2 linked regions of the Aeoliella mucimassa genome follow. The protein of the gene in region 1 interacts with the protein of each later gene in a pairwise test. Links are inferred from orthologs where the notes say so. Each region holds a gene or a part of one and is shown on either strand. Other genes may lie near its edges.

Evidence for each region.
Region 2: the proteins of rplL (region 1) and obgE interact in binary tests that used the Escherichia coli proteins (3 or more experiments, as listed by UniProt). The link is inferred for Aeoliella mucimassa from one-to-one orthologs.

What each region holds. Positions count from the first base shown.
Region 1 is NZ_CP036278.1:5,364,219-5,366,955, reverse strand. It holds rplL (50S ribosomal protein L7/L12), read right to left. Parts: upstream 1,705-2,737; coding sequence 1,297-1,704; downstream 1-1,296. Other genes in the region: rplA (50S ribosomal protein L1), read right to left, coding at 2,427-2,737; rplJ (50S ribosomal protein L10), read right to left, coding at 1,842-2,372; rpoB (DNA-directed RNA polymerase subunit beta), read right to left, coding at 1-872. UniProt on the Escherichia coli protein: The binding site for several of the GTPase factors involved in protein synthesis (IF-2, EF-Tu, EF-G and RF3). Is thus essential for accurate translation.
Region 2 is NZ_CP036278.1:5,525,181-5,532,723, forward strand. The notes cover bases 2,733-5,651. They hold obgE (GTPase ObgE), read right to left. Parts: upstream 4,731-5,651; coding sequence 3,735-4,730; downstream 2,733-3,734. Other genes in these bases: Pan181_RS21700 (SDR family oxidoreductase), read left to right, coding at 2,774-3,712; rpmA (50S ribosomal protein L27), read right to left, coding at 4,852-5,100; Pan181_RS21715 (hypothetical protein), read right to left, coding at 5,213-5,651. In the rest of the region: Pan181_RS21690 (phosphoribosylanthranilate isomerase), read right to left, coding at 43-717; Pan181_RS21695 (ExeA family protein), read left to right, coding at 965-2,674; more of Pan181_RS21715, read right to left, coding at 5,652-6,187; Pan181_RS26820 (EF-hand domain-containing protein), read right to left, coding at 6,479-7,543. UniProt on the Escherichia coli protein: An essential GTPase which binds GTP, GDP and possibly (p)ppGpp with moderate affinity, with high nucleotide exchange rates and a fairly low GTP hydrolysis rate.

The DNA.
Region 1 (2,737 bases):
GGATCCATGATCTCCACGCTCTTCACACCCGATGTGCAGATGATTTCAGCAGTATTCTTCGTGATGCGATTGCCGCATTCGACGATGATCTCGCCAGCGCGATCGCTGCCGACTGGGTAGACGATGTCGTCGACTGCAATCTTGCTTTCGATCTTAGTCGCGCTGCGACCGTCGACGATCTTTTGCTTAGCCGTCTCGAAGAACGCCCGCAGGATGTCCGAGTCGAGCGAGAACTTCGGATCCATCGCACGCAGTAGGGTAACCACCGAGAACTTACCGCTCTGGTCGATACGTACCGTGATGCTGTCTTTCTTGGTCGTGTTGACTTCGATCCAGCTACCACGTTCGGGGATCACTCGGCAGCTATAGACCTTGCGCTCACCAACTTCGACTTCACTTACGAAGTCAATACCAGGGCTGCGGTGCAGCTGACTCACAACCACCCGCTCGGCACCGTTGATGATGAATTCACCACCGCCGAGCATCACTGGCAGGTCGCCCAGGTACACTTCTTCTTCTACCGGCTCATCCCCTTTGTTCAAACGCAGCCAAATGCGGAACGGGCGGCCGTAGGTCAGGCGAAGCTGACGGCATTCGTCGGGATCGTAGCGGGGCTTGCCGAGTTCGTAATGCAGGTAATCGAGGCTAATCGACTTGTCGTAGCTCTCGATCGGGAAGATTTCCTGCAATACCGATTCGAGGCCCTCGTCCTTACGTTTCTGCGCGGGTTTGCCGCTACCAGTGTATTGAAGGAAGTTGGCGTAGCTGGCGGTCTGGATCGCGGTCAGGTCTGGGAGTTCCAGCGGATCGCGGCCGCCACCAAAAACACGGATTTCCTTGGTATCGAGACGTCGTTGCGCAGGCACAGCCATGGCGGAACTACTCCATTGGTTGGACGTAAGGGTCCGTTGATCGAACGTGAAGGGCCCGAGGCGACACGCGGGCAGATACGCCAGTCACTTCGATAAACGTACGGAAGGCCGGCTGCACCAAAGGCGCGCAGCGGCCTACTTCGCACTTCACCGAAGGGGCGATGAGGATGGACAGCAGCGGAAAGCTCATGCAATCGGCCGAAAGGGAAGGCAAGCAAGCGTGGCCAGTTAAGGTGTTATACCAGAAACCGACCACTATGGGCACTCGCGTAACTTCCACCACGCACAAAAAGCCCGCAGGCTAGGCGGTGTGGGTAGGTTGGGGTGGCGAAATTCGCGCACCCCTTACCTTGCCACGCGAAACGGCATCCAGCGACACTCACGCGTACCTGCACCATGAAGGGGCAGGGAACACGATTGAGTGCTACTTGATGGAGACCGTAGCGCCAGCTGCTTCCAAAGCTTCCTTGAGCTTCTCGGCATCTTCTTTCGAGATACCTTCCTTGACCTTGCTGGGGCAGCCTTCGACCATTTCTTTGGCTTCCTTCAGACCCAGGCCAGTCGCGGTGCGGACTTCCTTGATGACGCCGATCTTCTTGTCGCCGAAGCCTTCGAGCACGACGTCGAATTCGGTCTTCTCTTCCGCAGCGGCAGGACCGCCTTCGGCGGGAGCAGCCATCATCACGGCACCACCACCCGAAGCGGGCTCAATACCATGAACGTCCTTCAGGTAATCGCTAAGTTCCTTCGCCTCTTTGAGGGTCAGGCCAATAATCTTCTCTCCGAGGTCCTTGGTGGTTTCGGAGTATTCGGCAACTGCTTCGTCGCTCATGGTTACGGTTCCCTTTCTCGCTGGATCGGCCGCGGGCGGGCCTTGTCAATTGACGGTGTCGGTATTCGCGGGGCTTGGCAATCGCTACTCAGGCTGCACCAAAGACCTTGCGAGTTGATTTTAGTGTTGATTCGAATCTATTCTGCGGCGTCTTCTTTTTCGCTGATCTGCTTGATCTGGCTGGCAAGGTTAGCACCACCAGCAAGCATTTGACCAGACAGCGTCGCACCCGGCGATAGAATTTGACCCATCAGAATGCTGAGCTGTTCTGTGCGGCTTGGCCACTTGCTGACTTGCTTGACCTCTTCGGGCGAGATCTTGGTTCCGTCCATTACACCGCCTTTGGCGGTGAACTTCTCGAACTCTTTGTTGGACGAGAGCTTGGTGACTTCCTTGGCCAGCGAAACGATGTCTTCTGCACCCCACACCACAGCAGTGGTGCCAGCAGTTCCATCGAACGCAGGGCTTAGGGTCGTGCCCTCAGCAGCCCGGCGAGCCAGGCTGTTCTTAACCACAAGCAGGTGAATATTCTTTTCACGCAGTTGCCGGCGGAGCGCCACGGTGTCGTTGGCTTCGAGCGAGGCCACATCCACCAACAGGGCGTCGGTCACGCCATCCCAACGAGACTTTAGCTCGTTGGTAATCATGTTTTTTACAAGCTTACTCATGACAGTCGGGGGGGTCAGGGGTTGGTGATCAGCCAGGCTGCTCACCCTGTTGAATTAAATGGCTACGCAAACGCTCGGGCTCATGGTCGCACTCAGGTGCACGCTCTTCACGTAAACACCCTTCACAGCAGAAGGTTTCATGCTGATGATGCGATCGATGAACGCCTGGATGTTCTCGTTAAGCTTGTCCGAGTCGAAGCTCAGCTTGCCAACGATTGCGTGGATGTTGCCACCCTTGTCGTTACGGAACTCAACCTTACCCGCCTTATATTCTTCGACGGTCTTGGCTACATCGGGGGTCACGGTGCCCGCACGAGGCGAAGGCATCAACCCGCGAGGGCCGAGCACGCGGCCGAGAGGACCAA
Region 2 (7,543 bases), 160 kb from region 1 along the record:
GACTACTTAGTGTAGGGGCACCCGCCCGCATTGGAAAGCGGGTTAGGCGGGATGCAAAGCGGATTTTGCCGCGCTGACAAATTGCTTCACGCGCTCGATATCCTTGATGCCAGGTGTGCTTTCGACACCGCTGGCGACGTCGACCCCGTCGGGTTGCACGACGCGAATCGCCTCGGCAACGTTCTCGGGCGTCAGCCCTCCGGCCAGAATGAGCGGCGGCAGTTGTTGCTCGCGATCGCGGTCGGCAAATGCTTGCCAGTCGGCCGTTTCACCAGTGCCACCGTAGTGGCCGAGTACGTTGGCATCCAGCAAGATCGCATCGGGGTTTCGCCCGCACGAGCGACACGCGTCGAGGTCTGCTAGCACTCGCTCCCAGTTGTCGGTGCGATACGCCCGCATGATCTTCAAGCTCGGATCGAGTAACGGTAAATACTCAGGGGGCTCGTCGCCGTGCAGCTGCACCCATCGCAAGCCGACGCGAGCGGCCGTGTAGTTCACTACCTCTACAGGGTGGTTCACGAAGAGTCCCACGAGCGTGATCGCTTGCTGGCCGATGTCCTCCAACTCGCCGAGCGGTGGCAGTTTCCACTCGCCGACAAAGCGTTTGCTCTTTTCGTAGTAGTTCAGTCCCAACGCGTCGGCCCCCGCTTCGACCACCGACACCATCTGCTCGCGGGAGGTAAGTCCGCACACTTTTATACGAAAGGGGATCGGCATCAAATGCGCCTATATAAGTACTAGAAAACGAGGGGTGCGAGCCGCCCGGGAGGTGACGATCTTTACGAATCGATCAGCGAGGCGAATGTCGCGCTTCGCTAGCTGCCGATTAGAGACTTATGGGGTTTAGTTTAACCTTTTTCCCCGATTGGAGTTAGCCGTACAACCTGGCCGATGGAAACGACGAGGTACGCGACTGTGTACCAAGGCGGTACGACCAAGCCACTCCCCCCTCAAGGATGAACCGATGCCTACGATTGCCGATCTGGCCCGCGCCACGGAGCGTGTGTTCCCAACTCATGCCCGGGTGGATCGCTACTATCCTGCTGCTGCTGCCGAAGAGGCGCGCGGCATCCTCGGACGCTGTCTCGATCGCGGCGAAGGCCCTGCCTTGCTGATCGGCGCGCCTGGCACTGGCAAGTCGATGCTCTTGCAGGTGCTTGCCGGCGATATCGGCAAGAACCGCCCGGTCGTTTGTCTCACCAGTGCCCAACTCTGCACCCGTCGGGCGTTGCTGCAGTCCATTTTGTTTGAGCTGGGTCAGCCTTATCGTCAGCGCGACGAAGGCGACCTGCGACTCGCTTTGATGGACTACTTATCGTCGGGCGATGTTCGCACCACGGGCATGTTGCTACTGGTCGACGAAGCCCAGTCGCTGCCGGTGCGGCTGCTCGAAGAGCTGCGCATCCTGGGCAATGTCGCCTACCAGGGGACTCCCGTCGTGCGGCTGTTGCTCGCTGGTTCGCAGGCGCTCGAGGAAACGTTCACCGAGCCCGAGATCGAGGCCTTCAATCAACGCATCGCGGCTCGTTGTTACATGTCTCCTTTGAGTCACGGCGACACCGCCCAAATGGTGCGCGGGCACCTGGCTGCTGCTGGGGTCGATCCCGACAAACTCTTCACTGCCGATGCGCTGGATGCAGTTTTTCGGGCGACCGATGGCATCGCGCGATTGGTCAACCAGGTGTGCGATCGGGCGTTGGTGTTGGCCGCCGAGCATGGCGACCTGCAGGTCACGAAGCGAAGCGTCGAGAATGCATGGGCCGATCTGCAGCAACTGCCGACCCCGTGGAACCTGCCCGACACGCCGGAGATCGCGGGGCACGAGCCCGAGCAAGAGCAGGTGGTAGAGTATGGCCCGCTCTCCGAAGACGACGGGGAGTACGAGCTGGCCGAGTCGACCGTGGAAACCTCTCCGGTGACCGCCCGTATTCATCAGCCGGAAGCCGACAGCGAATCGGATGCAGAGGAGCTGGAACTCGAACTCGAGCTCGAGCTGGAGGCTTCGATCGAGGTAGGCGAAGCGTTTGAGACTCCTGTGGCCGAGTCTCAAGAGCAACCGCCTGCTGCGATCGAGTCGGTTACCAGCGTTGTTGAGCCGGTCACCGAGTTGGTGGCCATGGAGCCCATGCAACCGGTCGAGCCGACTCCGAGTGTCGACGACCTGTTTGGTGACGATTTCGAAGAAGAAGTGGTGATCAACGAGTTTGCCTCGCTCGAGCAAGCGATTCCGGCAAGGCGTCCTCGTGTTACCAGCACCAGTGATGCCGATCTGGGGCAGATGCTCAGCAATGTGAGTTTGCCAGTCGAGCAGAACAGCGTGCTCATCAACCAGCCTGCTGGGGTGATCGACGAAGCCGAACCGCTGGAGGAACTGGAGCTGGAAGCGGAGAAACCATTCGCTGGTTTCAGCGTGGTGGAAGTCGATGGACTGGACGATGGAGAGCATGCGGTCGATCCGACAGAGTTGGACGAAGATACCGAAGAAGAACTGTTCGATCAGGTGACCAATCTGGCCGAAGAGGCCGACCGTGCGGCTCAGCCCTCGGAACACTCGCTGTCGACCGAAGACGATATACTGGTGATCGAAGACGAGATGTCGCTGCCGATCGATACGGCCGCCGCGCATCGCGCCGACTATCGTCAGTTGTTCAAGACGCTGCGATACAACAACTAGCACGCAATCGCCGCTTACCGGTAACTCGCCAGCAGTCTTCCTGCGTTTGTTTGCAGGTTGGACAGGTGCTGTTGGTGTGAGGAGATGGATTTCACTGCGATGACGAACTTCTTAGTTACCGGCGGGGCAGGTTTCATTGGATCGCACATCGCTACGGCGCTCGTCGAGCGGGGCGAGCAGGTGCGGGTGGTCGACAACCTGTCGAGCGGTTTTCGTCGCAACCTCGACCATCTGGCTGGCAAAGTCGAACTGATTGAAGGCAACGCCGGCGATGCGAAGATTATGGCCTCGGCCCTCGAAGGGGTGGAAGTCGTCTATCACGAGGCCGCGTTGGCGTCGGTCCCCGCGAGCGTCCGCGATCCGTTGCGATCGCACGCGGAATGCGCGACCGCGACGGTCAACGTGCTGACCGAAGCCCACAAGGCGGGGGCGCGAAGGGTGATTCTGGCCGCCTCGAGCGCTGCGTATGGCGATCGCCCCACGCCGATCAAGTGCGAGGACGACCCGCTCGATCCCCTCTCTCCCTACGCGGCCGCCAAGATTGCCAGCGAGTACTACTGTCAGGCGTTTACCAAGAGCTTTGGGCTCGAAACGGTTTGCTTGCGGTACTTCAATGTCTATGGCCCCCGGCAAGATCCCACCAGCGAGTACTCGGCCGTGATACCGATCTTCGTCAGCAAGATGCTGGCCGGCGAGCGCCCCACGGTTTACGGCGACGGACTGCAGTCGCGCGACTTTGTGTACGTGGCCGACGTGGTGCAGGCCAATCTGCTGGCGGCCGAGTCGACCAAAGCGGTCGGCCAGTCGATCAACGTCGCCTGCGGTCGGCAAGCAACGCTGCTCGATTTGATCGCGGCCGTGAACGGAGCGTTGGGAACCGAGATCGAACCGATCTTCGCCGAAGCCCGCGCCGGCGACGTCCGCGATAGCCTGGCCGACGTGTCGAAGGCCAAAGAGCTGTTGGGCTACGAGCCATCGGTTGATCTTGCCGAGGGGCTCAAGCGATCGATCGATTACTATCGCGAGATTGCCAAGTGAGCGGACGCTCGAACGCTGGCTGCTACTCTGGGGCGTCCTTGAGCATCGTAAACGTGCGGCCGAGTAGTTCCTTGAGCCCTTCGCCGGTAACCGCCGAGAAGGTAAACACTTCGCGGCCTGTTTCGGCAGCGAGTTGCTCGGCCAGTTCGGCCGCGCCGGGGAGTTCGGCCTTGCTTACCGCGATGATTTCGGGGCGGGCCGCCAGATCGGCCGAGTACTCTTCGAGTTCCTTGCGGATGGCTTGATAGTTGGCCATCGGATCCGATTGATCCATCGGCATCGGCTCGACCAGATGCAGCAACACTCGCGTGCGCTCGACATGCCGGAGGAACTCGAGCCCCAGGCCGGCGCCGCTATGGGCCCCTTCGATCAGGCCCGGGATGTCGGCCATCACGAACTCGGTGTCGAGGTCGACTTGGACGATACCGAGGTTCGGCTTCTTGGTCGTGAACGGGTAGTTGGCAATCTCGGGCCGCGCCCGTGATACTCGACTCAGCAGCGTGCTCTTGCCCGCGTTCGGTTTGCCAAGCAGGCCGACGTCGGCAATCAGCTTCAGCTCGAACACGATCATTCGCTGCTCGCCTTCGGTACCGGGGGTCGACTCGCGCGGAACCTGATTCGTGGAGCTTTTGAAGCGTGCGTTGCCTTTGCCACCCTGCCCGCCGCGGGCGGCTACTACCTGGTCGCCGGCGTTGGCCAAGTCGCGGAGCACGAGATTGTGTTTGGAGTCGCGAACCAGCGTGCCGGGCGGGACGCGGATGATCAGGTCGTCGGCGTTCGCTCCATGGCGATTGCTGCCAGAGCCAGGCGTGCCGCTCTTGGCTCGCCAGTGTTTACGATGGGCCATCGCGGCCAGGCTGTCGACTCCGGCTTCGGCCACGACGATGATGCTGCCACCGTTGCCGCCGTCGCCGCCGTCGGGACCACCGCGGGGGATGAACTTCTCGCGACGAAAGCTCACGCACCCGTCGCCACCGCGGCCGGCTTGCAATTCGATTTCTACGCGGTCGACAAACATGAACTTAGCGTGGGACAGGCGGGGTAGGAATGGCTAGCGCAAAAACAAAGGGACGCACCTGGCGTCCCTCTGCGACTGTTCGGTTGGCGGCACCCAGCTAGCGATGGCACCTGGCTGCTACTTAGGCAGTGGGAACCACGTTTATCCGGCGACCTTCGCGGTCGAACATCACTTGGCCTTCGACCAAAGCAAACAAGGTGTAGTCCTTGCCTTGGCCAACGCCGATGCCGGGGTGGTACTTGTTGCCGAGCTGACGGATCAGGATGTTGCCCGGAATCACCTTTTCGCCGCCGTACTTCTTTACGCCGCGACGTTGGGCATTCGAATCGCGACCGTTGCGGCTCGAACCTTGACCTTTTTTATGTGCCATTTCAGGGGCCTCCACGTTGGAGTCGCGCGGCAGCAAATAAGCGAAAAATGCCGCCGCTGCGGGGTTGTACGGGTAGTTGGGGGAACAATATTCCCCTCGGAGCCTAGCTATCCTACCGGAAGGTCCACTGGTAGGCAACCCCCTCGTCGACGCCGTACAGGTCGGCTTTGCCGTCGGGAACACCGAAGCGAATTTCCTTCTCGTTCTCCAGGAATTCGTCACCCGGACGCCAGAAGTTGAGCTGAAGTGTCTTGGCCGCGATTCGCCGGCCTTTGCCTGCCGGGTCGCCTGCCTGGTACTCCCCTTCGGGGTCAGCCCAGACGTACGCGTTGGTCAGACCGCTCACGTAGATCGACAGGAAGTCCATCTCGGGGTCGACTTGCTCCCAGATCGCCACGCCCCACACGGTGTGGTCTTCGGCTTCGGTGCTGACTTCGATCGGCGTAGCCGCCATCTCGGCGTTGTTTAGCAATTCGCGACCAGGCACCTCGCGCTGGCGGATGGTTTCGACCACGCCGGGGATGATGCGATCGAGATACGCTTTGTAGATTTTCTGGCCATTCGTGTCGCGATCCTGGCCTTCGAGCACGAAGTGCGGCAGGAAGCGGACTGGCTTAGGTTCGGCCGGTTCGGCGGTGAACTCACCCAGCTCTTTTTCCACGGCTTTGAGTCGCTCGCCCGTGTTTCGCACGTTGTAAACCAGGTACCACAGCAGCTTTCGCTCGCTCTCGCCCTGGGCGTTCGGCACCTCGACCGTGACCATCCGCAGTGGTTTGAAGCTGAATTCCAGCCCCCAAACTTCGTTGGTGAACGTGGTTTGCTTGGCCTGGCTGTAGAGCGTGCGAGTCTTCGCAATCGTCGCGGGATCCCAATCGAGGGCCTGGTTGGCCGTGATCTCGATCATCGGTTTCCGGCTATAGGTTTCCTCTGAGAGAATCTCGGGTTCGATCGTCGTGATCACGCCGGGAGCAAACGTCCGTGGGCCGGAACGTTCGGGCTGGGCGGCAACTGTGTTGCCAACGAGCGAAGTCGCGGCAAACAGGGATAGGGCAAGCAGGGATAGGGCAAGCAGACACAGTCGGTGCATGGTGGCGTAACCAGGTGAGCAGACACAGGAGCAACGGAAGTTCTTTCCGCCATTATATTTGCTGCTGGCAATGGGAGCAAACAACGGCATAACCGCCAGGATCGATGCGATCGAATCGGCTCGCGCCGGGCCAGCAATACTAGAAGTGTAACCCGCGAAACGGGCGATGTCTGCTGTTTTAGCCCGTTCTCGCAGGGAGATAACGGAAGCACGCAAAAAGATACCCCTCCGCAAAGCCGAAGCTCAGCGGAGGGGTATCAGCGGGGGGGATTGTTACGAGGCTACCGAAGGCTATTCGCCATCTGCCTCTGCTTGCGGACGACCGAAGCCACGGCCCGGTCCGCCAAAGCCAGGTCCACCGAATCCGGGGCCGCCGAATCCAGGACCACCTTGGCCAAAGCCGCCGCGTCCACCGCGGGCTGGGGCTTCGGCTTTCGCCTTGTCGTCGGCATCGTCGGCCTTGGCTTCATCGCCGCTGCGTCCGAAGCCACCGCGTCCGAAGCCAGCCGCCGGACCGCCCTGTCCGCCACGACCGGGGCCGCCGAAGGCGGGGCCACCGCGACCAGGACCGCGATTACCGCGACCCTGGAACTCGGGCTTGGGGGTCTCGTCGTCGCTATCGGACTTGGCTGCCGCGCCGCGAGGGCCGAAACCACTACGTCCGGGACCACCAGCCGCTGGTCCACCTTGGCCGGGTCCGCGACCGCCACGGCCTTGGAACTCACCGCGTTGACGAGGACCATTGGGGCCCTTCGATTGCATGGCCACGCGAGGTCCACCCCCTGTGGGTCCTCGGCGTTGGCTCATGCTGCGTTGCATATTCTGACGTACCGCTTGCATGCGTTTGGCGAGGGTCGCGAACTCTTCCTTGCTCAAAACGCCATCGTCGTTGGCGTCGAGGCGATCGAAAATCGCATCGGGCGATGGCATGCCGGTCGGCTTCGCAGCAGCTGGCTTGCCTTTGGCTGCCTTGGCCTTTGGAGACTTATCCTTGGCTAGTTTGGCCTTGTCGCCTTTGGCCTTCGCGGCATCGGGCTTGCCCTTGCCTTCTGGTTTCTTTGCACCATCGCGTGGTCCACGTTGGGCCTGCGGTCCGCGTCCTTCACGTGGTCCGCGTTGGGCCTGTGGTCCGCGACCTTCGCGTGGTCCACGTTCGGCTTGAGGTCCGCGACCATCGCGTGGTCCACGATTGGCTTGGCGTTCGGCAAACGCTTTGCGAGCGGCTTGACGTTCTTTGACGCTTAGCTCACCATCGCCATCGTTGTCGAAACGCTCGATTAGTTGCTTCATCCTCTCGGGATTGCGCTGGCCGCGTTCCCGGGCGGGTGGTCCGTCTTGTGCGTAAACGGAAGTCGC